4 regions of the Streptomyces sp. R41 genome follow, and region 2 is predicted to be linked to each of the others. Evidence: riboswitches for the same ligand, from Rfam matches in the RefSeq annotation. Region 2 holds a riboswitch; each other region holds the start of a gene.
The links. Region 2 has a riboswitch for cyclic di-AMP ahead of AB5J53_RS29595 (NlpC/P60 family protein). Riboswitches for the same ligand answer to the same signal wherever they lie in the genome.

Region 1 (4,609 bases), 260 kb from region 2:
CGGCGGTCCTGGCGGTCGGCGGCTGGCACGACCCGTACCGCGACACGGTGCTGCGGCTGGTGGAACACCTTCCGCGGGATCGGGTACGCGGCCTGATCGGCCCCTGGTCGCACCAGTACCCCGACCGGGGCCTGCCGCCCGGCCCGGCGATCGGCTTCCTCCAGGAGACCCTGCGCTGGTGGGACCACTGGCTCCGGGACAAGGACACGGGCGCCCTGTCCACCCCCGTCCTCCGCTCGTACGTGATGGACGCGCACCCCCCGGCGACGGTGTACCCGGAGCTCCCCGGCCGCTGGGTGGGCGACCCCGCCTGGCCCTCTCCCTCCGTCACCCCCGTCTCGTACGCGCTCCAGGGCGACCCCGTGCTGATCCGCTCACCCCAGCACACAGGTGCGGACGCGGGCCGCTTCTTCCCCCTCGGGAACGACTCGGACCTGCCTCCGGACCAGCGGGAGGAGGACGCGCGATCCGCCTGCTTCGAGTTCGAAGTACCGGAGGAGACCTGGGTGTTGGGCCGCCCGAGAGTCCGGCTGCGGCTGACGTCCTCGGCTCACCGGGGCCAGGTGATCGCCCGCCTCTGCGACGTGGCCCCCCACGGAGCCTCGACACTCGTCACCCGGGGTGTGCTGAACCTGTCATCGCGCCATGGTCGTGACCAGGCGGTTCCCTGGAAACCAGGTGCTACGGAGGAGGTGGTCTTCGACCTGAACGGCATCGGCTACGCCTTCCCGCCGGGCCACCGCATCCGCCTCTCCGTCTCCTCCGCGTACTGGCCCTGGATCTGGCCGCAGCCGGGCTCGGAGGCCGGCTTCGCCCTGGACCCGATGGGCAGCACGCTGGAACTCCCGGTCAGGGCACGGGAGTCGACGTCCGCCATCACTTTCGAGGAACCGGAGCAGTCCGAACCGCTGGGGGTGGTCGTCCCGACGACGCTGGACGAACCCCGCCCGGAGCGCCTGGTGGTCCGCGACGTGGCTGCCAGCGCGTGGCGCCTGGAGGTCGACCCGCGCTACGGCGGCACCCGCGTGTACCCCGACGGTCTCGAATTCACCGAGAACGCGCTGGAGACGTACACCATCAAAGACTCCGCCCCTCTGTCCGCTCGCGCCCGCTCGACGTGGTCGGTCCGGTTGCACCGCCCGGACCTACCCTGGGACGCGCGCATCTCGACGACCTCCGAAATCACCTGCGACGCCGAGGACTTCATCACCTCCAACGAGGTGATCTGCAAGGACGGCGACGAGGTGGTCTTCCACCGGACCTGGGAGAAGCGGATCCCCCGAACGGCGGGCTAGAAGGGCGAGGGTGCCGTACGGAACCCTGAGGAGCATGGCGCAGACGCGGACCGAGGAATTCCTGATGGACCTCGACGAGGGCATGCTCGCGTACTTCCGCGAGATGGCCCACGAGATGGTCACGCGCTTCGGGATCTCGCGGGCGGAAGCGGTAGCGAGGATCAACAGGGCATACGAAGGGCGGAAGTTCGCGCCGTACCCCGATCTGATGTGCCACGAACTCCCCGAATACTGGGGCTACGGCCTCTACTTCAAGCCCAACGCCGGCCGCCTCCCCGACGACGACCCCGACACGGACCTCTCCGTGTGGGAGGTGCGGCCGGCTCCTCCCCGGCATTCCCCGGTCTGGACGCTCGAAGCGTAATGCCCGAATTGAAAGCATTGCCGCTTTAATGGCCTTGGTCGCGTGAATTGGGTCACGTCCGAGCCGCCCTCGCGCCACACTCCACCACCTCGACTTCCCCTTCGCGAAAGGCAAGTTGAGGATCACATTCCGCCCCAATCGGGCAATTCAACCCTTCCTTTTCCCAGGTTAAAGCGGGCTGAGGCGGGAATTCGGGGCTTGTTCCCGACATGTGCTCTCGCATACGTTCGCCCCGATCCGAGCGGATCGCCGAATCCTGCCGCCGCTCGGAAACCCACCCACCCACGCAAGCACGGCAGGAGCGGGGGACCCAGGTAAGCCGCCGATCCGGACTCCGGAACGGCTAGGGGTGAAGCCGCGCCCAGCGCGCGGCCGGGCACCTCCCGCCCGAACCCGACAGCTCACCTCGCAGGCGCCGGAGAGGAATGTCGTCATGCCCGCACGAGGCAAGCACTACCGCCGCAAGACCAGCAGCCCGTTCACCCGCTGCATGATCGCCGCAGGCACGAGCGGAGCCGCGCTCGTCCTCCCGCTCGTGAGCGCCACCAGCGCGCACGCCGCCCAGCCGACGCAGGCGCCGCAGGTCACGAAGGCCGCCGCAGTCACGATCACCGACGTCCAGCTCGTCACCTACAAGGTGGTCGCGGGCGACACCCTGTCCAAGATCGCGCAGAAGTACCCGCAGAGCGGCGGCTGGAAGAAGCTGTACGACGCCAACCGCGCGGTGATCGGTGCGAACCCGTCGGTCCTCCCCCCGGGCCTGACGCTGACGGTGGGCACGAAGACCGTGAAGCTGGGCTCGACGACCAAGGCGAGCACCAAGTCCGCGACGACGGCCACTCCCGCCTCCGTGAAGACGTACGCCAACAACCTCGACGGCTGGATCAAGCAGTCGCTGGACATCATGGGCAAGGCGGGCATTCCGGGCACCTACAACGGCATCCACCGCAACGTCATGCGCGAGTCCTCCGGCAACCCCCGGGCCATCAACAACTGGGACTCCAACGCTGCCGCCGGCATCCCGTCCAAGGGCCTCCTCCAGGTCATCGACCCGACCTTCAAGGCGTACCACGTCCCCGGCACCTCGATGGACCCCTACGACCCGGTCGCGAACATCACCGCGGCGTGCAACTACGCGGCGGCGAAGTACGGCTCGATCGACAACGTCAACGGCGCCTACTGAGACACGTTCTCCCGGGCCCCGAAGAGCCGCTCCAGCACCACCGCGATCCCGTCCTCCTCGTTCGACAGGGTCACCTCGTCGGCCACCGCCTTCAGTTCCGGGTGGGCGTTGGCCATGGCGACGCCGCGGGCGGCCCAGTCGAACATGGGGATGTCGTTGGGCATGTCGCCGAAGGCGAGGGTGGCGGCGGGGCTGAGGCCGAGGTGGGCGGCGGCGAGGGCGAGCCCCGTCGCCTTGGTCACGCCGCATGGCTGGAGTTCGACGGTGCCCGGCCCCGACATGGTGACCGTCGCCAGCGAGCCGACCACTCCCCGCGCCGCCGACGCCAACTCGTCGTCGGACAGGGAAGGGTGACGGAGCAACACCTTGCTGATCGGCTCCGTCCAGAGGTCGTCGCGGCGCGGCACCCGTACCGCAGGCAGCGTCGGATGCGGCATGACATACCCCGGCTCGATGAGCGTCAGGCCGTCCACACCGTCCTGGTCCACCGCCGCGTAGAGCAGCCCGACCTCCGCCTCGATCTTGCCGAGGGCGGTTTCCGCCAGCTCCCTGTCCAGGGTCACCGACCACAGCAGACGGTGCGCCCCGGCGTCGTACAACTGCGCCCCCTGCCCGCACACCGCCAGTCCCTCGCCGCCGAGTTCGTCGAGGAGCGGTCGGACCCTCGGCGCCGGCCGTCCCGTCACCACCAGATGCTGGGCACCCTCGGCCGTGGCTCTCGCCAACGCGGCGCGCGACCGGTCGGAGAGTGTGTCGTCGCCGCGCAGCAGCGTTCCGTCCAGGTCAGTGGCGATGAGTGAATATGCAGTCGGAGCGGCCATGATCCGAAGAATACGGATCGAACGACTCATCGGCCCGGCGTGAACCGGACGACGTCCGGTATCCCGTCAGCAACGCCGTTCACCGCACGGGCGGTTTGGATGGTACTGGCGTTACGGGCCGTACTGGCCGTACGTGGTCCACTTCTGCTCACACCGAGGTGCGCCACCGTGCCCGCGTCCAACGTCGACTCCCAGATGCGCAGTTGGCCTGCCGCGAGCACGCGGGTAGGGCGAGCGTCTTGACCCGCGCGGATGTGATCCGACGGCGAGGGGGCGCACCCATTTGCAAGGGCGCCCCCTGCCCCCAACTCACGCGTGCGCAGCCACCAAGTGCTTGGCCAACCGCGGTGAAGCGAACTCCGTCCCGCACACGAACCGCATCACCGGCCCGTACGAAGCCGACGCCAGCAACCCCGTGAAGTACAGCCCGGGCACGGACGACCGATATCCCGCGCCGAGTTTCGGCGTACCCCGGCTGACCGCCAGCTCGGTGCGCAGCTCGTGTCCGAGGAAGTCCATCGCGGCGATGTCGACGCGATATCCGGTCGCGGCTATGACGTGGTCGGCGGAGAGCTCCTCGGTCCGGCCCCCGTGGGTCTGGACGGACAGGACGGGGTGGCCGTCGGGGGTGCCGGCGCGGACGATCCGGGAGACCTCGCGCACGTCGACCTTGCCCTCGAAGCGGTCGCGCAGCCACCAGGCACCGAGCGGACCGAGCACACGGCGGACCAGATAGTGCCGGGTCTGCGCGGGCAGATAGCGGTAGGGCTGCGGGTAGTAGCTCAGCGCCCACAGGGACCAGGCGCGGCCGAAGGGCGACTCGGGGCGCAACTTGGGCTGCTTCCACGGGGGCGCGCCGAAGTCGACGGCGCCCTTGCCACGGGACACCACCCGCACCTGCGCGCCGGCCTCCGCCGCGAGCGCGGCCGTCTCCAGAGCGGACTGG
Region 2 (4,609 bases):
GATCTTGGCGCTGAACGACTTCGGCGGGAAGCGCTTGGGGTCGAGGTCGAGATCACGGCAGACGAGCGCCATCAGACGCTTGGAGTCGGCGGCGTCGTAGATCGAGAAGGAGGAGGTGAAGCCGAGTTTCTTGCTCTCGCGGCGCAGAATCCGCACACACGCGCTGTGGAAGGTCATCACCCACATCGCGCCCGCGCGCGGGCCGACGAGGTGCTCGACGCGCTCCTTCATCTCGCCCGCGGCCTTGTTCGTGAAGGTGATCGCGAGGATCTGGCCGGGATGGACACTCCGCTCGGCCAGCAGATACGCGATCCGGTGCGTGAGCACGCGGGTCTTGCCGGAGCCCGCGCCGGCCACGATGAGCAGCGGGGAGCCGGAGTGCACCACGGCCGCGCGCTGATTCTCGTTCAGCCCGTCCAGCAGTGCCGCCGGGTCCACGGCGGGCCGGTGCGCGCCGTCGCGGTAGTACGCGTCCCGGTCCGGCGGCACGTCGAACTTCCCGCCGAACAGATCGTCCGGAACGGGCTCCGGTACGTGATCGTCCTCGGGCGGCGGCGGGGGCTCTTCCTCGTGGGCCCGAGAGGGCTTGAGGTCCGCCAGGAAGCTGTCATCAAAGAGGCTGCTCATCGCTCTCCGAGTCTAGGCCGCCCCACTGACAGCCCGCCGCCACCCTGAAAACTCGACCGGATCTCGTGACGCGGATCGGAATGCGACCGGATCTCGTGAAGCGGCTCAGACCTTGACCCGGCCCGTGAAGCGGCTCAGACATTGACCGGGTCTCGTGAAGCGGCTCAGAAGCCGAGGATCTTCCAGAGCTGGCCGCCCGGCGTCTTCTTGCCCTCCAGCACCGTCCCGTCACGATCGGCGATCGACCAGGCCGAGACGTACACCTTCCCGTCGTACGGGTCCACGGCCACGCCTGCCGGGAACGGCACCCGCACGCTCGTACGTTTCCCGTGCGAGACCTTGGTCACCGCGCCCGCGAAGAGCTGGCTGACGTACAGGTCGCCGCTCTGGTTGAAGGCGATCCCGGTGATCGAGCCGAAGCCGCTCTTCCAGCCGAGGATCTTCCCGGTGGCCGGGTCGACCTTCCAGACACGGGCGGTGGGCGTCGTGGCCTCGCCGTTGAGCTCGCCGACGTACAGCTTGCCGTCGGGGCCGAGCGCCAGCGAGGTCGGGACGGACTCGTGTTTGTCATGGTCCGGGAAGACGGTGAACGGGCGGGCCTTGCCCCGGGGCGAGACGACCACCAGGTCGTTGCCGGCCGCGTCGGCGACGATCCTGCGGCCGTCCGGGAGCGCGAGGACGGCGTACGGGTTGGAGTCGACGGCGGTCTTGTGCGGGTTGTACTTGAGCTCGACGGCGGAGATGTCGGCGGCGATCGTCGCCTTGCCGGGAGCGATGCACAGGAGCTTGCCGAGGGCGTTCCAGGGCTTGCCCGTGGGGACCCCGGCCTCGGGCGGGGCCCAGGTCTCGACGCCCCAGACGCTGCCGTTCAGTGCCGAGACGCCGTCCAGGCCCGTCGCGAAGCCGCCGTCCTTGGCCGCCGCCGAGGGCAGTCCGTCCACCACCCGGTAGTGCTTCCAGGAGCCGCCGTCCCAGAAGACCTTGGTGACGGCGGCCGTGGTGCCGATGCACGTCTCGTCGCTCTCGGGCCCCGCGCCGATGCATTTCTTCCCGCCCCGGCCCGCCTCGGCGACGTACACATGTCCGTTGTCGTACGAGAGCTGGCGCGGGTTGTCGAGACCGGTCGCGATCACGCGGACGACCGGCTTTCCCCCGGCGTGGCCGCCGGTGGCGGTCGCTGGTGCGATGCCCCCGGTGACGGCGAGAGCGACTCCCGTGGCGACGACGAGTGCTGTGCGCTTCCTCATGCCGTACCCCCCTTTGCCCACCTCCACGGCATCCGACCGTGGCTGGCTGGAAGGTAGCGCCCGGAACAGGGCGGACGTCGCCACTCCGGACAACTCGCCACAGATCCCTCCGGATTGACCGCGTTGGGTAAAGCCCAGGGCTAAGGTCACGAAAATGTATCGGGCATATCGCACATCAAACTTCACAGAAGCCCCACGCGTTGGCTAGCGTGCCGGGCAGGCCGCTCGACACCCACCGGCGAACGACGCCGGGCCGTGCGGCCTCCGCTCAATCCGGTGCGCCCCTGCGGCAGCCGGAGCCGGGGACCCAACCGACCTTGGGGTGAATCGGTCCGACTGCCCTATGAGGCAAGGACCGTAGGGCAAACCTTCCGGATCCACCCGCCCGAACCCGACAGCTAACTCGGTAGGCGGATGACGGAAGGAGTCGCCTCTCTTGGCGTCGCATCGCAAATGGCGTCCTACGGGTACGCGCGTAGCAGGCATACGGACCCCCGCCCTCGCGACGGCGGCTCTCACCTCCGTCGCCCTGCTCTCCCAGACGGCGAACGCCGCGCCCTCGGCCGCACCCAAGCCGAGCCTCGAAGAGGTCGAGAAGAAGGTCAACGACCTCTACCACCAAGCCGAGACGGCCACCGAGAAGTACAACTCGGCCAAGGAGAAGACCTCCAAGCAGCGCAAGCAGGTCGACACCCTCCTCGACGACGTCGCCAAGCGCACCGAGAAGCTCAACACCGCGCGCGAGGAACTCGGTTCGTTCGCGGCGGCGCAGTACCGTACCGGGGCCGCCGCCCCCGACACCGCGACCCTCCTGCTCGCCGACGACCCGCAGGACTACTTCGACCAGACCCAGCTGATGAGCCGTCTGACCACCCGCCAGAAGGCGGCAGTCGACGACTACATCACCGAGCAGGCCGCCACCACCAAGAAGCGCGCGGAGGCCTCCAAGAGCCTGGAGACGCTGACCACCTCGCAGAGCGCGCTCAAGACGTCCAAGGCCGACGTCCAGCGCAAGCTCACCGAGGCGCGCGAACTGCTCTCGAAGCTGACCGCCGAGGAGAAGGCGCGGCTCGCGGCGATCGAGAAGAAGAAGCAGGAGGAGGCCGCGCGCAAGGCGGCGGAGCTGGCGCAGCAGCAGGCCGCCGCGGAGGCCGCGAAGAAGGCGGCCGAACAGGAGGCGTCGTCGAACACCACGAGCGACTCCTCGGGCACCACGAGCGACACGTCCGGCTCGACGACCACGGACTCCTCGTATGCGACGAAGGCGGCGAAGGCCCTCGCGTTCGCTCGTGAGCAGATCGGCAAGCCGTACGTCTGGGGTGCGACAGGTCCCGACTCGTACGACTGCTCGGGTCTCACCCAGGCAGCCTGGAAGGCCGCCGGCGTCACTCTCCCGCGCACCACCTGGGACCAGGTGAACGCGGGCACGACGGTCTCCCTCGCCGACGCCCAGCCCGGTGACCTGATCTTCTTCTACGACGACATCAGCCACGTCGGCCTCTACATCGGCAACGGCATGATGATCCACGCGCCGAAGCCGGGGGCGTACGTCCGCGAGGAGTCGGTCTACTACGCCGGCGAGTCGATCATCCACAGTGTGGTGCGACCGGCGTAAGCCGTTCCGCGAGCAACGCTTGATGCGGGGCACGCGCGCGTGGGGCCTTTCGTGCTCCGCGTTTTCGTGGTCCACGCGCGCTCGCATCCCGTTTTCGTACTCCACGCGCGCGTGCCCGGCGTTTTCACGCTCCACGCGCGCGTGCCCGGCGTTTTCACGCTCCACGCGCGCGTGCCCCGCGGGCAACTCGTCCGAAGATCCCTAGCATCAGGCGCATGCCAGCCATCTCCCAGCTCCGCGCCTGGTGGGCGCAGCGGCCGCCGGCCGCCGGTGCCGCCGTCATGGCCACCGGCATCGTCTCGGTCGGGCTGCATCTGACCGGCTACGAGGCCCTGTCTCGTATCGCACTGGCCCTGGCGTGCGTGGGCTGGCTCGCGCTCGCCGCGGACTTCGTCGCACGGCTCGTGTGGGAGCGCGCGCGGTGGGTGGAGGAGGCGTGCACACCTCCCGGGCTCACCGCCGTCGCGGCGACCACCGTGCTGGGGACTCGGCTGTCCGCGCTGGGGTGGCAGGAGCTGGCCGAGGCTCTCCTCGCGCTGTCGGCCGTGCTGTGGCCGGTGCTGCTCCTCGTCGTCCTACGGCAGTGGAAGCGTCGTATGCCGGGAGGGGTGTTCCTGGTGTGTGTGGCCACGCAGGGGCTCTCGGTGCTGTGCGCCACGCTCGCCGCGGCCGTGGGCCCGGAGTGGCTCGCGCATGCCGGGCTGGTGCTGTTCTGGCTGGGGATCGTGCTGTACGGGGTGGCGTTCGCGCACTTCGACGTCCGGGAGGTGGTCCGGGGTCCCGGGGACCACTGGGTCGCGGGCGGGGCGCTCGCGATTTCGGCGCTGGCCGGGGCCAAGCTCATCGCCGCGCACCACGTGAACCCGTACCTGTGGAACGACGACGACAGCGGCGTCCTGCGCGCCGCGACCGTCGCGCTCCTCGTGCTCGCCTTCGCCTCCTGCTGCGTCCTCGCCGTCGCGGAGCTGGGGTGGCCGAGGCTCGACTACGACGTACGGCGCTGGGCGACCGTCTTCCCGATGGGGATGATGGCCGTGGCGACCCTGTCGGTCACGGCCGCGGTCGGCGTCTTCTGGCTCAAGGGGCCCGGGCAGGTGCTGCTATGGATCTCGGTGGCGGC
Region 3 (4,609 bases), 1.4 Mb from region 2:
ACCTGCTCGTAGAAGCTGACCAGGCGGTCGGCGTCATCAACGGTGATGGGCCTGATGCGTGCGGTACCACCGTCACGCAGCACCACGTCCGCCTCCCAGTGAGCGGGGTACTCGTGCCGGTCCGACGAGGTCTGCATGGGGCCCAGAGTACGGCTCGCGTCCGACAACGGCGCGAGGCAGTCTGTGGGCAACGGAAGTCGGATCGAGGCCGCGATCCGACGACACTCCGGAGGGGACGAAGGACCGCTCCGGAGACGCTTCACGATATGGGACACTGGTCTAGACAACCCTGAAAACCTGAAGGGCAGCATCACATGGCTGAGCGCCGCGTCAACGTCGGCTGGGCCGAGGGCCTCCACGCCCGCCCCGCTTCCATCTTCGTCCGGGCCGCGACGGCCTCCGGTATCCCCGTGACGATCGCCAAGGCCGACGGCAACCCCGTCAACGCGGCCTCCATGCTCGCTGTCCTCGGGCTGGGCGCCCAGGGCGGCGAGGAGATCGTCCTCGCGTCCGACGCCGAGGGTGCGGACGCTGCCCTCGACCGTCTGGCGAAGCTGGTCGCCGAGGGGCTTGAGGAGCTCCCCGAGACCGTCTGAGCATTACGGACACCATGCGGCTGAGCCGCGTCACCCATTCCCGGGCGGCGCGGCTCAGCCGTTTTCCGTACACCGTCCAGGAATTCTGCGCATGTCACCCGCGCACCCCGCGTCGCACCCACGAAAATAACACGCACCGGAATTCTCGGCACGCGAAAAGAGGGGCAGCGGAAATAGGGCCCTGCCGAATATCCCTCTTTGTATACGGCGCCCGTGTTAATGCCGCAGGCCCGTCATGTTTACGGGAGGTTGCGAAGTCCTCACACGGTCCGGACGATCTCCGCCGCCGGGAAATCGGAGCCGGTGCGCGACCGCGGCACGCTCGGTGTGCAGGGCCGTGATCGCCCGGGCCCGCTCGCTGTCACCGCGCGCCACGGCGTCCACGATGCCGCCGTGCTCCGCCCAGGACTCGGCGGGGTTGGCCGGCGCCTCCACCGCGTACATCCATGCGATCTTGTGCCGCAGCTGGGCGAGCGTGGAGGTGAGGGCGGGGCTTCCGGAAGCCTGCGCGAGGGTCTCGTGGAACCAGCCGCCCAGCGAGCGCAGGTCCTCGCTGTGGCCCCTCCTGGCCCGCTCCTGACCCAGCCTGACCAGGCCTCGGAGCACCTTGAGGTGGGCCTCGGTACGGCGCTGCGCGGCCCGCGCGGCACCCAGCGGCTCAAGCAGCATGCGCATCTCCAGCAGGTCGGAGGCCTCCTGCTCGGTGGGCTCCGCGACGCACGCGCCCGCGTGCCGACGGGTGACGACGAAGCCCTCGGCCTCCAGCGTGCGCAGGGCCTCGCGCACGGGGACGCGCGAGACGCCGTAGCGCCGCGCGAGCAGTTCCTCGGTGAGCCGGCTGCCTCGCTCGTAGACACCCGCGACGATGTCGTCACGGATCGCCGTGCATACCGAGTGCGCCGGAATACGCATGACCGGACCTCCGCTTTAATCCCCGCGAAACGCCATCGATTGACGCTTGTTCAGTGACTCTATTGCAGGGAGCCGGAATTTCCGATGGCAGGCCGGAATCCAGGGATATTTTTTGGACACACGGCCGCCTGAAACGACGATGCCCCGGCTCGGCGAGCCGGGGCATCGGAAGTGGCGAAGAAGCGGTGATGCGCTTGTCAGACGTTCACACCGTGCGAACGAAGGTACGCCACCGGGTCGATGTCCGAGCCGTACTCCGCGGTCGTACGGGCCTCGAAGTGGAGGTGCGGCCCGGTGGTGTTGCCGGTAGACCCGGAGAGGGCTATCTGCTGGCCCGGAGTCACCGTCTGGCCCACGGAGACGCCGATGGACGACAGGTGCCCGTACATCGTGTACGTACCGTCGTGCATCTTGATGACGACCTGGTTGCCGTAGGCGCCGCCCCAGCCGGCCGTGACGACCGTGCCGGAGCCGACGGCGTGCACCGAGGTGCCGGACGCGGCGTGGAAGTCGACGCCGGTGTGGCTGCCGGAGGACCAGAGGCTGCCACCGGCCTTGTAGCCGGTGGAGATGTACGAGCCGGTGATCGGCAGGACGAAGGTGTTGAGACGCTTGCGCTCGGCTGCGCGGGCGGCGCGCTCCTTGGCCTCGCGCGCCTCCTTGGCCCTCTTCGCGGCCTCCTTGCGGGCGGCTTCCTCGGCCTTCTTCTGCGCGGCGGCCTCGTCGGCGGCGTGCTGCTGGGCGACGGCCTGCGCGTCGATCTTCTCGGCGAGGGTGTCGCCGATGGTGATGATCGGGGTCAGCCCGGTCTGCTCGGCGGAGGTGTCCGCGGCGAGTGCCGGGGCGGCCAGGGTTCCGATGACACCGGTGGTGGCGAGCGCTGCGACGCCGACGGCGTTCGTGGTCGTGCGCTTCACGCGGCTCGGACGACGGTGCTTCCCTGTGCCACAGGTGAACGCCATGTAGGGGCTGATCCTTTCCTTCCTTCTCGCCTACCGGGTTAGCTGACGGGTTCGGAGCAGGAAGGTCTCCTACGGACTCCCTCCTGGGAGGGCGTCCGATTCACCCCAGGGACTGCGTGTGGGTCCCCGGCTCCCCTGGCTCGCGCCGTACGGGGACTCGGCGATGGCTGTCCGGTGCCGCGGGCGCGGCGCACTGCCTGACGAACAGCCCGACCGACGCTAAACGGGGCATCTTTCAAACAACAAACGGATCACGGCCTTTGTAGCGCATGCCACAGGGCAGACAGGCAACCTCCCTATCAATACGGACACCTTGGGGACGAAGCCCGGGAAGTAGGCCGAAGTTCGGGCAAAAGGAGACCCAGGTGACTCTTCAGTCACCTGGGTCTTCAGGGAGTCGCGCTGTCCTACTCGGCCCGGACGACGGTCACTTCACCGATTCCGAGCTCCTTGACGGGCTCCTCGATCTGCGCGGCGTCGCCCACCAGGACGGTCACCAGACGGTCCACCGGGAAGGCGTTCACGGCGGCCGCGGTGGCCTCCACGGTGCCCGTCGCGGCGAGCTGCTGATAGAGCGTCGCCTGGTAGTCGTCCGACAGGTACTGCTCGACCTGGTCGGCGAGCGTGCTCGCGACGGCCGCCGCGGTCTCGAACTTGAGGGGCGCCACACCCACCAGGTTCTGTACGGCGATGTCGCGCTCGGCGTCCGTCAGGCCCTCGGCGGCGAGGGTACGCAGCACCTTCCACAGGTCGTCGAGCGCCGGACCGGTGTTCGGGGTGTCCACCGAGCCGCTGATGGCGAGCATCGCGACGCCCGTGCCGTCCGGCGCGGAGCGCAGCACCTGGCCGAACGCCCGCACACCGTAGGTATAACCCTTCTCCTCGCGCAGGACGCGGTCCAGGCGCGAGGTGAGGGTGCCGCCGAGGCAGTACGTGCCGAGCACCTGGGCGGGCCAGACGCGATCGTGCCGGTCGGCGCCGACGCGGCCGATGAGCAGCTGCGTCTGGACGGCGCCGGGGCGGTCCACGATGATCACGCGGCCGGTGTCGTCGGCGCTCACCGGCGGCACGGGGCGCGGCTCGGCGGACGAGCCGGTCCAGGAGCCGAGCGTGTCCGCGAGCAGCGCGTCGAGGTCGACATCGGTCAGGTCACCGACGATGACGGCGGTGGCCGTCGCGGGGCGTACGTGCTTGTCGTAGAAGGCGCGCACGGCCGCCGCGTCGATCTTCTGGACGGTCTCCTCGGTGCCCTGGCGCGGGCGCGACATGCGCGAGGTCGCCGGGAACAGCTCCTTGGAGAGCTCCTTGGCGGCGCGGCGGGCCGGGTTGGCCGTCTCGTGCGGGATCTCGTCCAGGCGGTTGCGGACCAGTCGCTCGACCTCGCTGTCCGCGAACGCCGGTGCCCTCAGGGCGTCGGCGAGCAGACCCAGCGCCTTGGGGAGGCGCGAGACGGGCACTTCGAGCGACAGGCGTACGCCGGGGTGGTCGGCGTGCGAGTCGAGGGTGGCGCCGCAGCGCTCCAGCTCGGCGGCGAACTCCTCGGCGGAGTGCTTGTCGGTGCCCTCGGAGAAGGCACGCGCCATGATCGTGGCGATGCCGTCGAGGCCCGCTGGTTCGGCCTCCAGCGGCGCGGCGAGGATCACCTCGACGGCGACGACCTGCTGGCCGGGGCGGTGGCAGCGCAGGAGCGTGAGGCCGTTGTCGAGCGTGCCGCGCTCGGGCGACGGGAAGGCCCACGGCTTGGCCTCGCCGGCCTGGGGCTGCGGGTGGAAGTCCATGGTGGCGAGCTCGGTCACTTCGCCGCCTCCTCGTCGGTGTCGTCAGCGGCGTCGGTGTCTTCGGGGGCGATCGGCTCGTAGACGAGCACCGCGCGGTTGTCGGGGCGCAGGCGGGACTTGGCGACCTCCTGGACCTCCTCTGCGGTGACCTCCAGGACGCGCTGCACGGCGGTCAGGGCGAGCTGCGGGTCGCCGAACAGGACGGCGTACCGGCACAGTTCGTCGGCGCGGCCCGCGACGGTGCCGAGCCGGTCCAGCCACTCGCGCTCCAACTGGGCCTGGGCGCGCTCCATTTCCTCGGCCGTGGGGCCCTCCTCGGCGAACCGGGCGAGCTCCTCGTCCACGGCGGCCTCGATGACCG
Region 4 (4,609 bases), 5.0 Mb from region 2:
CACGGTGATCCACGAGGATCCGGGGTGCACCCGCACAGCGGTGCTGTGCTGCAGGTGGGGGAGAAGCCGATGGACGGCCGCATGCGTGAGATGCAGATCCGCGGCGTCGTCGGAGTGGAAGTGCACGATGTCGTGCCCCATCGTCCCGAAGGCGCGTCCAGCGGCGCATCGGGGTGAGCCACTTATCAGGTTCGGCCATGACTCCAGTTGGGTCATGGCGCGATCGGCCACGGTCATGCGCACCATGGTCGCGCACTATTCACTCTGCCAACTACCCCCCTTCACCGTCCGCTTGGTCAATGGGCCGTTCTGCGCCCCTCATGATCCCGGGGCGGCCCTGTGCACCACGCCGCAGGGCTTCACGCGGGCCGTGCCGCGCTGTGGATCGCCGACGCTCCGGCGTAGAAGATCGACTCCTCGCGCACGTATGCCCCCGGGCTCGGCGCGTGGATCATCATGCCGTCGCCGATGTAGAGGCCGACGTGGCTGACGTCGCCGTAGAAGAAGATCAGGTCGCCCGGTCGGATGTCGGCGAGGGGGATGGCCGTACCGACGCTCGCCTGGTCGCGCGCGGTGCGCGGGAGCGCGACCCCGGCGGTTCTCCAGGCGGCCTGGGTGAGGCCCGAGCAGTCGTACGAGCCCGGTCCGGACGCGCCCCAGACGCACGGCCTGCCGATCTGTCCACGGGCAAAGGCGAGTACGTTCGCGGCCTTGCTGCCGTACCCGGAGTCCGACGCGCTGTCCGCGCCGATGGGCACGTCCGCGGCGATGGACGTGGCTGTGCCGAGAGTGACCGATTGCTGTTGCTGCCACTCCTCTTCGGGCCGGCGAGGAGCCGGTTCCCCGTAGCTATGCCAGGTGTCTTCTGCCGGCCGGGATTCGATCGCCGGGAAGGGCGCGCTCAGCTGCGCGGTGTGCTGGGAGAGCAGCCCTCGGGCCACCGCGAGCTTCTGCTGGATCTGCTCCTTGAAAGTCTTCAAGGAGGCCGAGGGCTGTCGCGGTTGCGCTGCCGGTGCGGGCACGGCCTTGGCGACTTCCCGCCGTGTCCGCGGCGCGGCCGGCAGCGCCGCGACGGCCCTGGAGGTCAACTCCGCCACCGGCCCGGCAGTCACTCCTGCGACAGGCCCGGCGGTCAACTCCGGGACGGGTCGTGCGGCCGACTCCCGCCCACGGTCGGCGAGTTCGTCAGCCGGACGTGTGGGCCGCGCCTGGGCCGGGCGGTTCGGCGTTCTGTCGGCCGGCAGCCTCGCCGGGACGGTCGGACCGAGCCGTGTCCGCGCCACGTCGAACCACTGTCTGGCCACGTCGTCGAGGGCGGTGTCGGTGGGCCTGCTCCCGCTGTCGAGTGCCGGGTTGACGCGCCTGCGCGTCCCCGTGGACATCGCGCGGGTCGCGTTGTAGTTCCCGGTGGCGGTCTCGGCCTGGTCGTAGAGGGAGCTGATCCGCTGCCGGACCTCTTCGCGGCTCGGCCCGTCCGTTGCGGGCGGCGTGGCGTCGGGAGTCCGGGAGAACGCGTCCGCGGAGCTGAGGGCCGCCGTCGTGGGGGCGGAGTCGCGCATGCCGGGGAGGCCGATGCCTCCAGGGCGCGGGGTTCGTTCCGGCGCCATGGGAGACGCACTCCTTCCGTGTTCCGCCTACCGAGTTAGCTGTCGGGTTCGGGCGGACGGTTCCGGAAGGTATGCCCTACGGCCCTTGCCCTGCTGGGCGGTTGGGCCGATTCACCCCAAGTTCGGTTGGGTCCCCGGCTCCGGCTGCCACGGGGGCGCACCGGATTCGGCGGAGGCCGCGCGACCCGGCGAGGTTCGCCGGAGGGAGTCTTGCGGTCTGCCGTCAACCTAGCCAATTTGTGTGCCTCGTGTGAAGGTTGAAGTGCGAAGTGTCCGATATGTATTTGTGACCTTCGTCGTACTGGCCGCCCGGCTCACATCGTTGGCATGGACCGGCGGCGAAAAGCTGGACCGCGACCCCGGCCGTACCCGCTGACCTGGTCCGCCTGCTGCGAGCCCGCCGACTGGCCCAGGAGGTCAACGGCGCATGACAGCTCATCTCGGCTGCGACCGCCGACTCACCGCATGAGGTGAGCAGTCAGGTCATCGGCTGCATCGACGGACCGGGATGTTGCAGTCCTGGCAGTAGCCAGCTCTGGAACGGAGCCAGTGCGGCCAGGACCAGGAACACGACGCCGACCACGGTGCTGAACACCGGTCCGAGCCGCCACAACTTCTCGATGAAGATCACGGTCGCAAGTCCTGCCATCGCCGCGATGTTCATGGTGCCCAGCGGGATGAGGACGATCATGAGCCCCCAGCAGCAGCCCACGCAGTAGAGCCCATGGTGGGCCCCGACGCGCAGGTCGCGTGCCCCAGGCCGGTAGTCGGCATGGCGTACGAGCTGGTCCACGGGGCTTCGGCAGTGGCGCAGACAGATGTTCTTCAGCGGACTGAACTGGTGGAGTCCGGCGAGCAGGAAGGCTCCGGCGCCGATCCAGCGCCCGGCTTCGGGCCGGCCGTCGACGAGGTCGCCGGTCGCGATGAGGCTCCCGTATACGCAGAGACCGAACACCGCCCACGCGATGAGGTATCCGCCCGCGAACTGGGTGATCCGGGCCGCGCGGGCCGTACCGGACGACTGACGGCCGATGGCCCGGGCCCAGGTGATGGCCACCGGTGCCAGGGACGGGAACATCATGGCGATCATCATGATCACCCAGAGGAGCAGGAACAGCGGCAGGTCGAGGCCCATCGTTCCCGGCTCCATCTCCATACCGTCGGCCTGCTCCACCACGACGAGCCACGCGAGGAGGGCCGGCAGCAGCATGAGGGACCAGGCGACGGTCATCGTCCGGGCGGGGAGTAGGTTGCCCGGCCGCATGGGCGCGGAGAGGGATGCCCGGTCACGGAACACGATTCCAGGTCATCACAGAAGGAGGCCGATCGCGCGTCAGCGGCTCTGCCAGGAGGAACCTGGCCCACCTGCGAGAACGGGGGGAATGGAGGCTCGCCCACCGCTGAGGCACGCCGTCCGTCGGCCCGGGCGAGGCGTCTGCGCGGGAACGCCGTGCCGTCGAAGCCGACTCATAAGGTGGCCTTATGAGGTCATAGGTCCAGCCCGACTACTGACTTAGGTTTGCCTTAGCTTAGGCTTCCCGGCGAGTACGCCTGTCACCGCTCGAAGGGAACCAGAACATGCCTCGCCCCCTGCGGGTAGCCATTGTCGGAGCCGGCCCCGCCGGGATCTACGCCGCCGACGCGTTGCTGAAATCCGCGGCGGCTGTCGAGCCAGGCGTGTCGATCGACCTCTTCGAGAGGATGCCGGCTCCGTTCGGCCTGATCCGCTACGGCGTCGCCCCCGACCACCCCCGCATCAAGGGCATCGTCACGGCCCTGCACCAGGTGCTCGACAAGCCCCAGATCCGCCTCTTCGGCAATGTCGACTACCCGGGGGACATCAACCTGGACGATCTGCGCGCCTTCTACGACGCGGTGATCTTCTCCACAGGTGCGACGGCCGACCGGGCACTCGACATACCCGGCATCGACCTCGACGGCTCGTACGGGGCGGCCGACTTCGTCTCCTGGTACGACGGTCACCCGGACGTGCCCCGGACCTGGCCGCTCGAGGCGGAGAAGGTCGCCGTCCTCGGCGTCGGCAATGTCGCGCTCGACGTGGCGCGCATCCTCGCCAAGACCGCGGACGAACTGCTGTCGACCGAGATCCCGCCGAACGTCCACGACGGCCTGAAGGCCAACAAGGCCCTGGAGGTCCATGTCTTCGGCCGCCGAGGCCCGGCGCAGGCGAAGTTCAGCCCGATGGAGCTGCGGGAGCTCGACCACTCCCCGAACATCGAGGTCATCGTCGACCCCGAGGACATCGACTACGACGACGGCTCGATCGCGACCCGGCGGGGCAACAAGCAGGCCGACATGGTCGCCAAGACCCTGGAGAACTGGGCCATCCGCGATGTCGGCGACCGCCCGCACAAGCTGTTCCTGCACTTCTTCGAGTCGCCGTCCGAGATCCTCGGCGAGGACGGCAAGGTCGTCGGCCTGCGCACCGAGCGCACCGCCCTCGACGGCACGGGCAACGTCAAGGGCACCGGTGAGTTCAAGGACTGGGACGTCACCGCGGTCTACCGCGCCGTGGGTTACCTGTCCGACGAACTGCCCAAGCTGCCCTGGGACGTCGAGTCGGGCACCGTCCCCGACCAGGGTGGCCGGGTGATCGAGGAGAACGGCGAGCACCTGCAGTCGACGTACGTCACCGGCTGGATCCGGCGCGGCCCCGTGGGCCTCATCGGCCACACCAAGGGCGATGCCAACGAGACGGTCGCCAGTCTGCTGGACGACCACGCGAACGGCCGTCTGCACACCCCCGCTTCGCCCGCCCCCGAGGCCGTGGACGCGTTCCTCGGCGAGCGCAACGTCCGTTTCACCACGTGGGAGGGCTGGCACCGGCTGGACGCCGCGGAGAAGGCCCTTGGCGAGCCGCAGGGCCGCGAGCGCGTGAAGATCGTCGAGCGCGAGGACATGCTCGACGCCAGCGGCGCGTAGGCCTGACAGTTCCTCCCGAGAGGGAGGGGTGGATCAATGGCTGAGGGGGGCTGTCAGCC

Region 1: linked by a shared signal. The riboswitch ahead of AB5J53_RS28345 (transglycosylase SLT domain-containing protein) and the one ahead of AB5J53_RS29595 (NlpC/P60 family protein) in region 2 are both predicted to bind cyclic di-AMP.
Region 3: linked by a shared signal. The riboswitch ahead of AB5J53_RS35500 (M23 family metallopeptidase) and the one ahead of AB5J53_RS29595 (NlpC/P60 family protein) in region 2 are both predicted to bind cyclic di-AMP.
Region 4: linked by a shared signal. The riboswitch ahead of AB5J53_RS07005 (C40 family peptidase) and the one ahead of AB5J53_RS29595 (NlpC/P60 family protein) in region 2 are both predicted to bind cyclic di-AMP.

The regions. Positions count from the first base shown of each region.
Region 1 is NZ_CP163443.1:6,182,111-6,186,719, reverse strand. Features, by position in the region: gene AB5J53_RS28355 (CocE/NonD family hydrolase) at 1-1,295, shown strand, start outside; gene AB5J53_RS28350 (hypothetical protein) at 1,330-1,659, shown strand; cyclic di-AMP (ydaO/yuaA leader) riboswitch at 1,897-2,089, shown strand; gene AB5J53_RS28345 (transglycosylase SLT domain-containing protein) at 2,093-2,842, shown strand; gene AB5J53_RS28340 (HAD family hydrolase) at 2,836-3,663, opposite strand; gene AB5J53_RS28335 (FAD-dependent oxidoreductase) at 3,973-4,609, opposite strand, start outside.
Region 2 is NZ_CP163443.1:6,438,889-6,443,497, reverse strand. Features, by position in the region: gene pcrA (DNA helicase PcrA) at 1-627, opposite strand, end outside; gene AB5J53_RS29600 (ScyD/ScyE family protein) at 792-1,874, opposite strand; cyclic di-AMP (ydaO/yuaA leader) riboswitch at 2,130-2,303, shown strand; gene AB5J53_RS29595 (NlpC/P60 family protein) at 2,311-3,489, shown strand; gene AB5J53_RS29590 (tellurite resistance/C4-dicarboxylate transporter family protein) at 3,705-4,609, shown strand, end outside.
Region 3 is NZ_CP163443.1:7,798,082-7,802,690, reverse strand. Features, by position in the region: gene AB5J53_RS35515 (GNAT family N-acetyltransferase) at 1-137, opposite strand, end outside; gene AB5J53_RS35510 (HPr family phosphocarrier protein) at 315-596, shown strand; gene AB5J53_RS35505 (GntR family transcriptional regulator) at 813-1,508, opposite strand; gene AB5J53_RS35500 (M23 family metallopeptidase) at 1,706-2,470, opposite strand; cyclic di-AMP (ydaO/yuaA leader) riboswitch at 2,483-2,643, opposite strand; gene AB5J53_RS35495 (M16 family metallopeptidase) at 2,878-4,266, opposite strand; gene AB5J53_RS35490 (M16 family metallopeptidase) at 4,263-4,609, opposite strand, start outside.
Region 4 is NZ_CP163443.1:1,473,492-1,478,100, reverse strand. Features, by position in the region: gene AB5J53_RS07010 (luciferase family protein) at 1-216, opposite strand, end outside; gene AB5J53_RS07005 (C40 family peptidase) at 360-1,607, opposite strand; cyclic di-AMP (ydaO/yuaA leader) riboswitch at 1,616-1,789, opposite strand; gene AB5J53_RS07000 (DUF2182 domain-containing protein) at 2,086-2,904, opposite strand; gene AB5J53_RS06995 (FAD-dependent oxidoreductase) at 3,186-4,550, shown strand.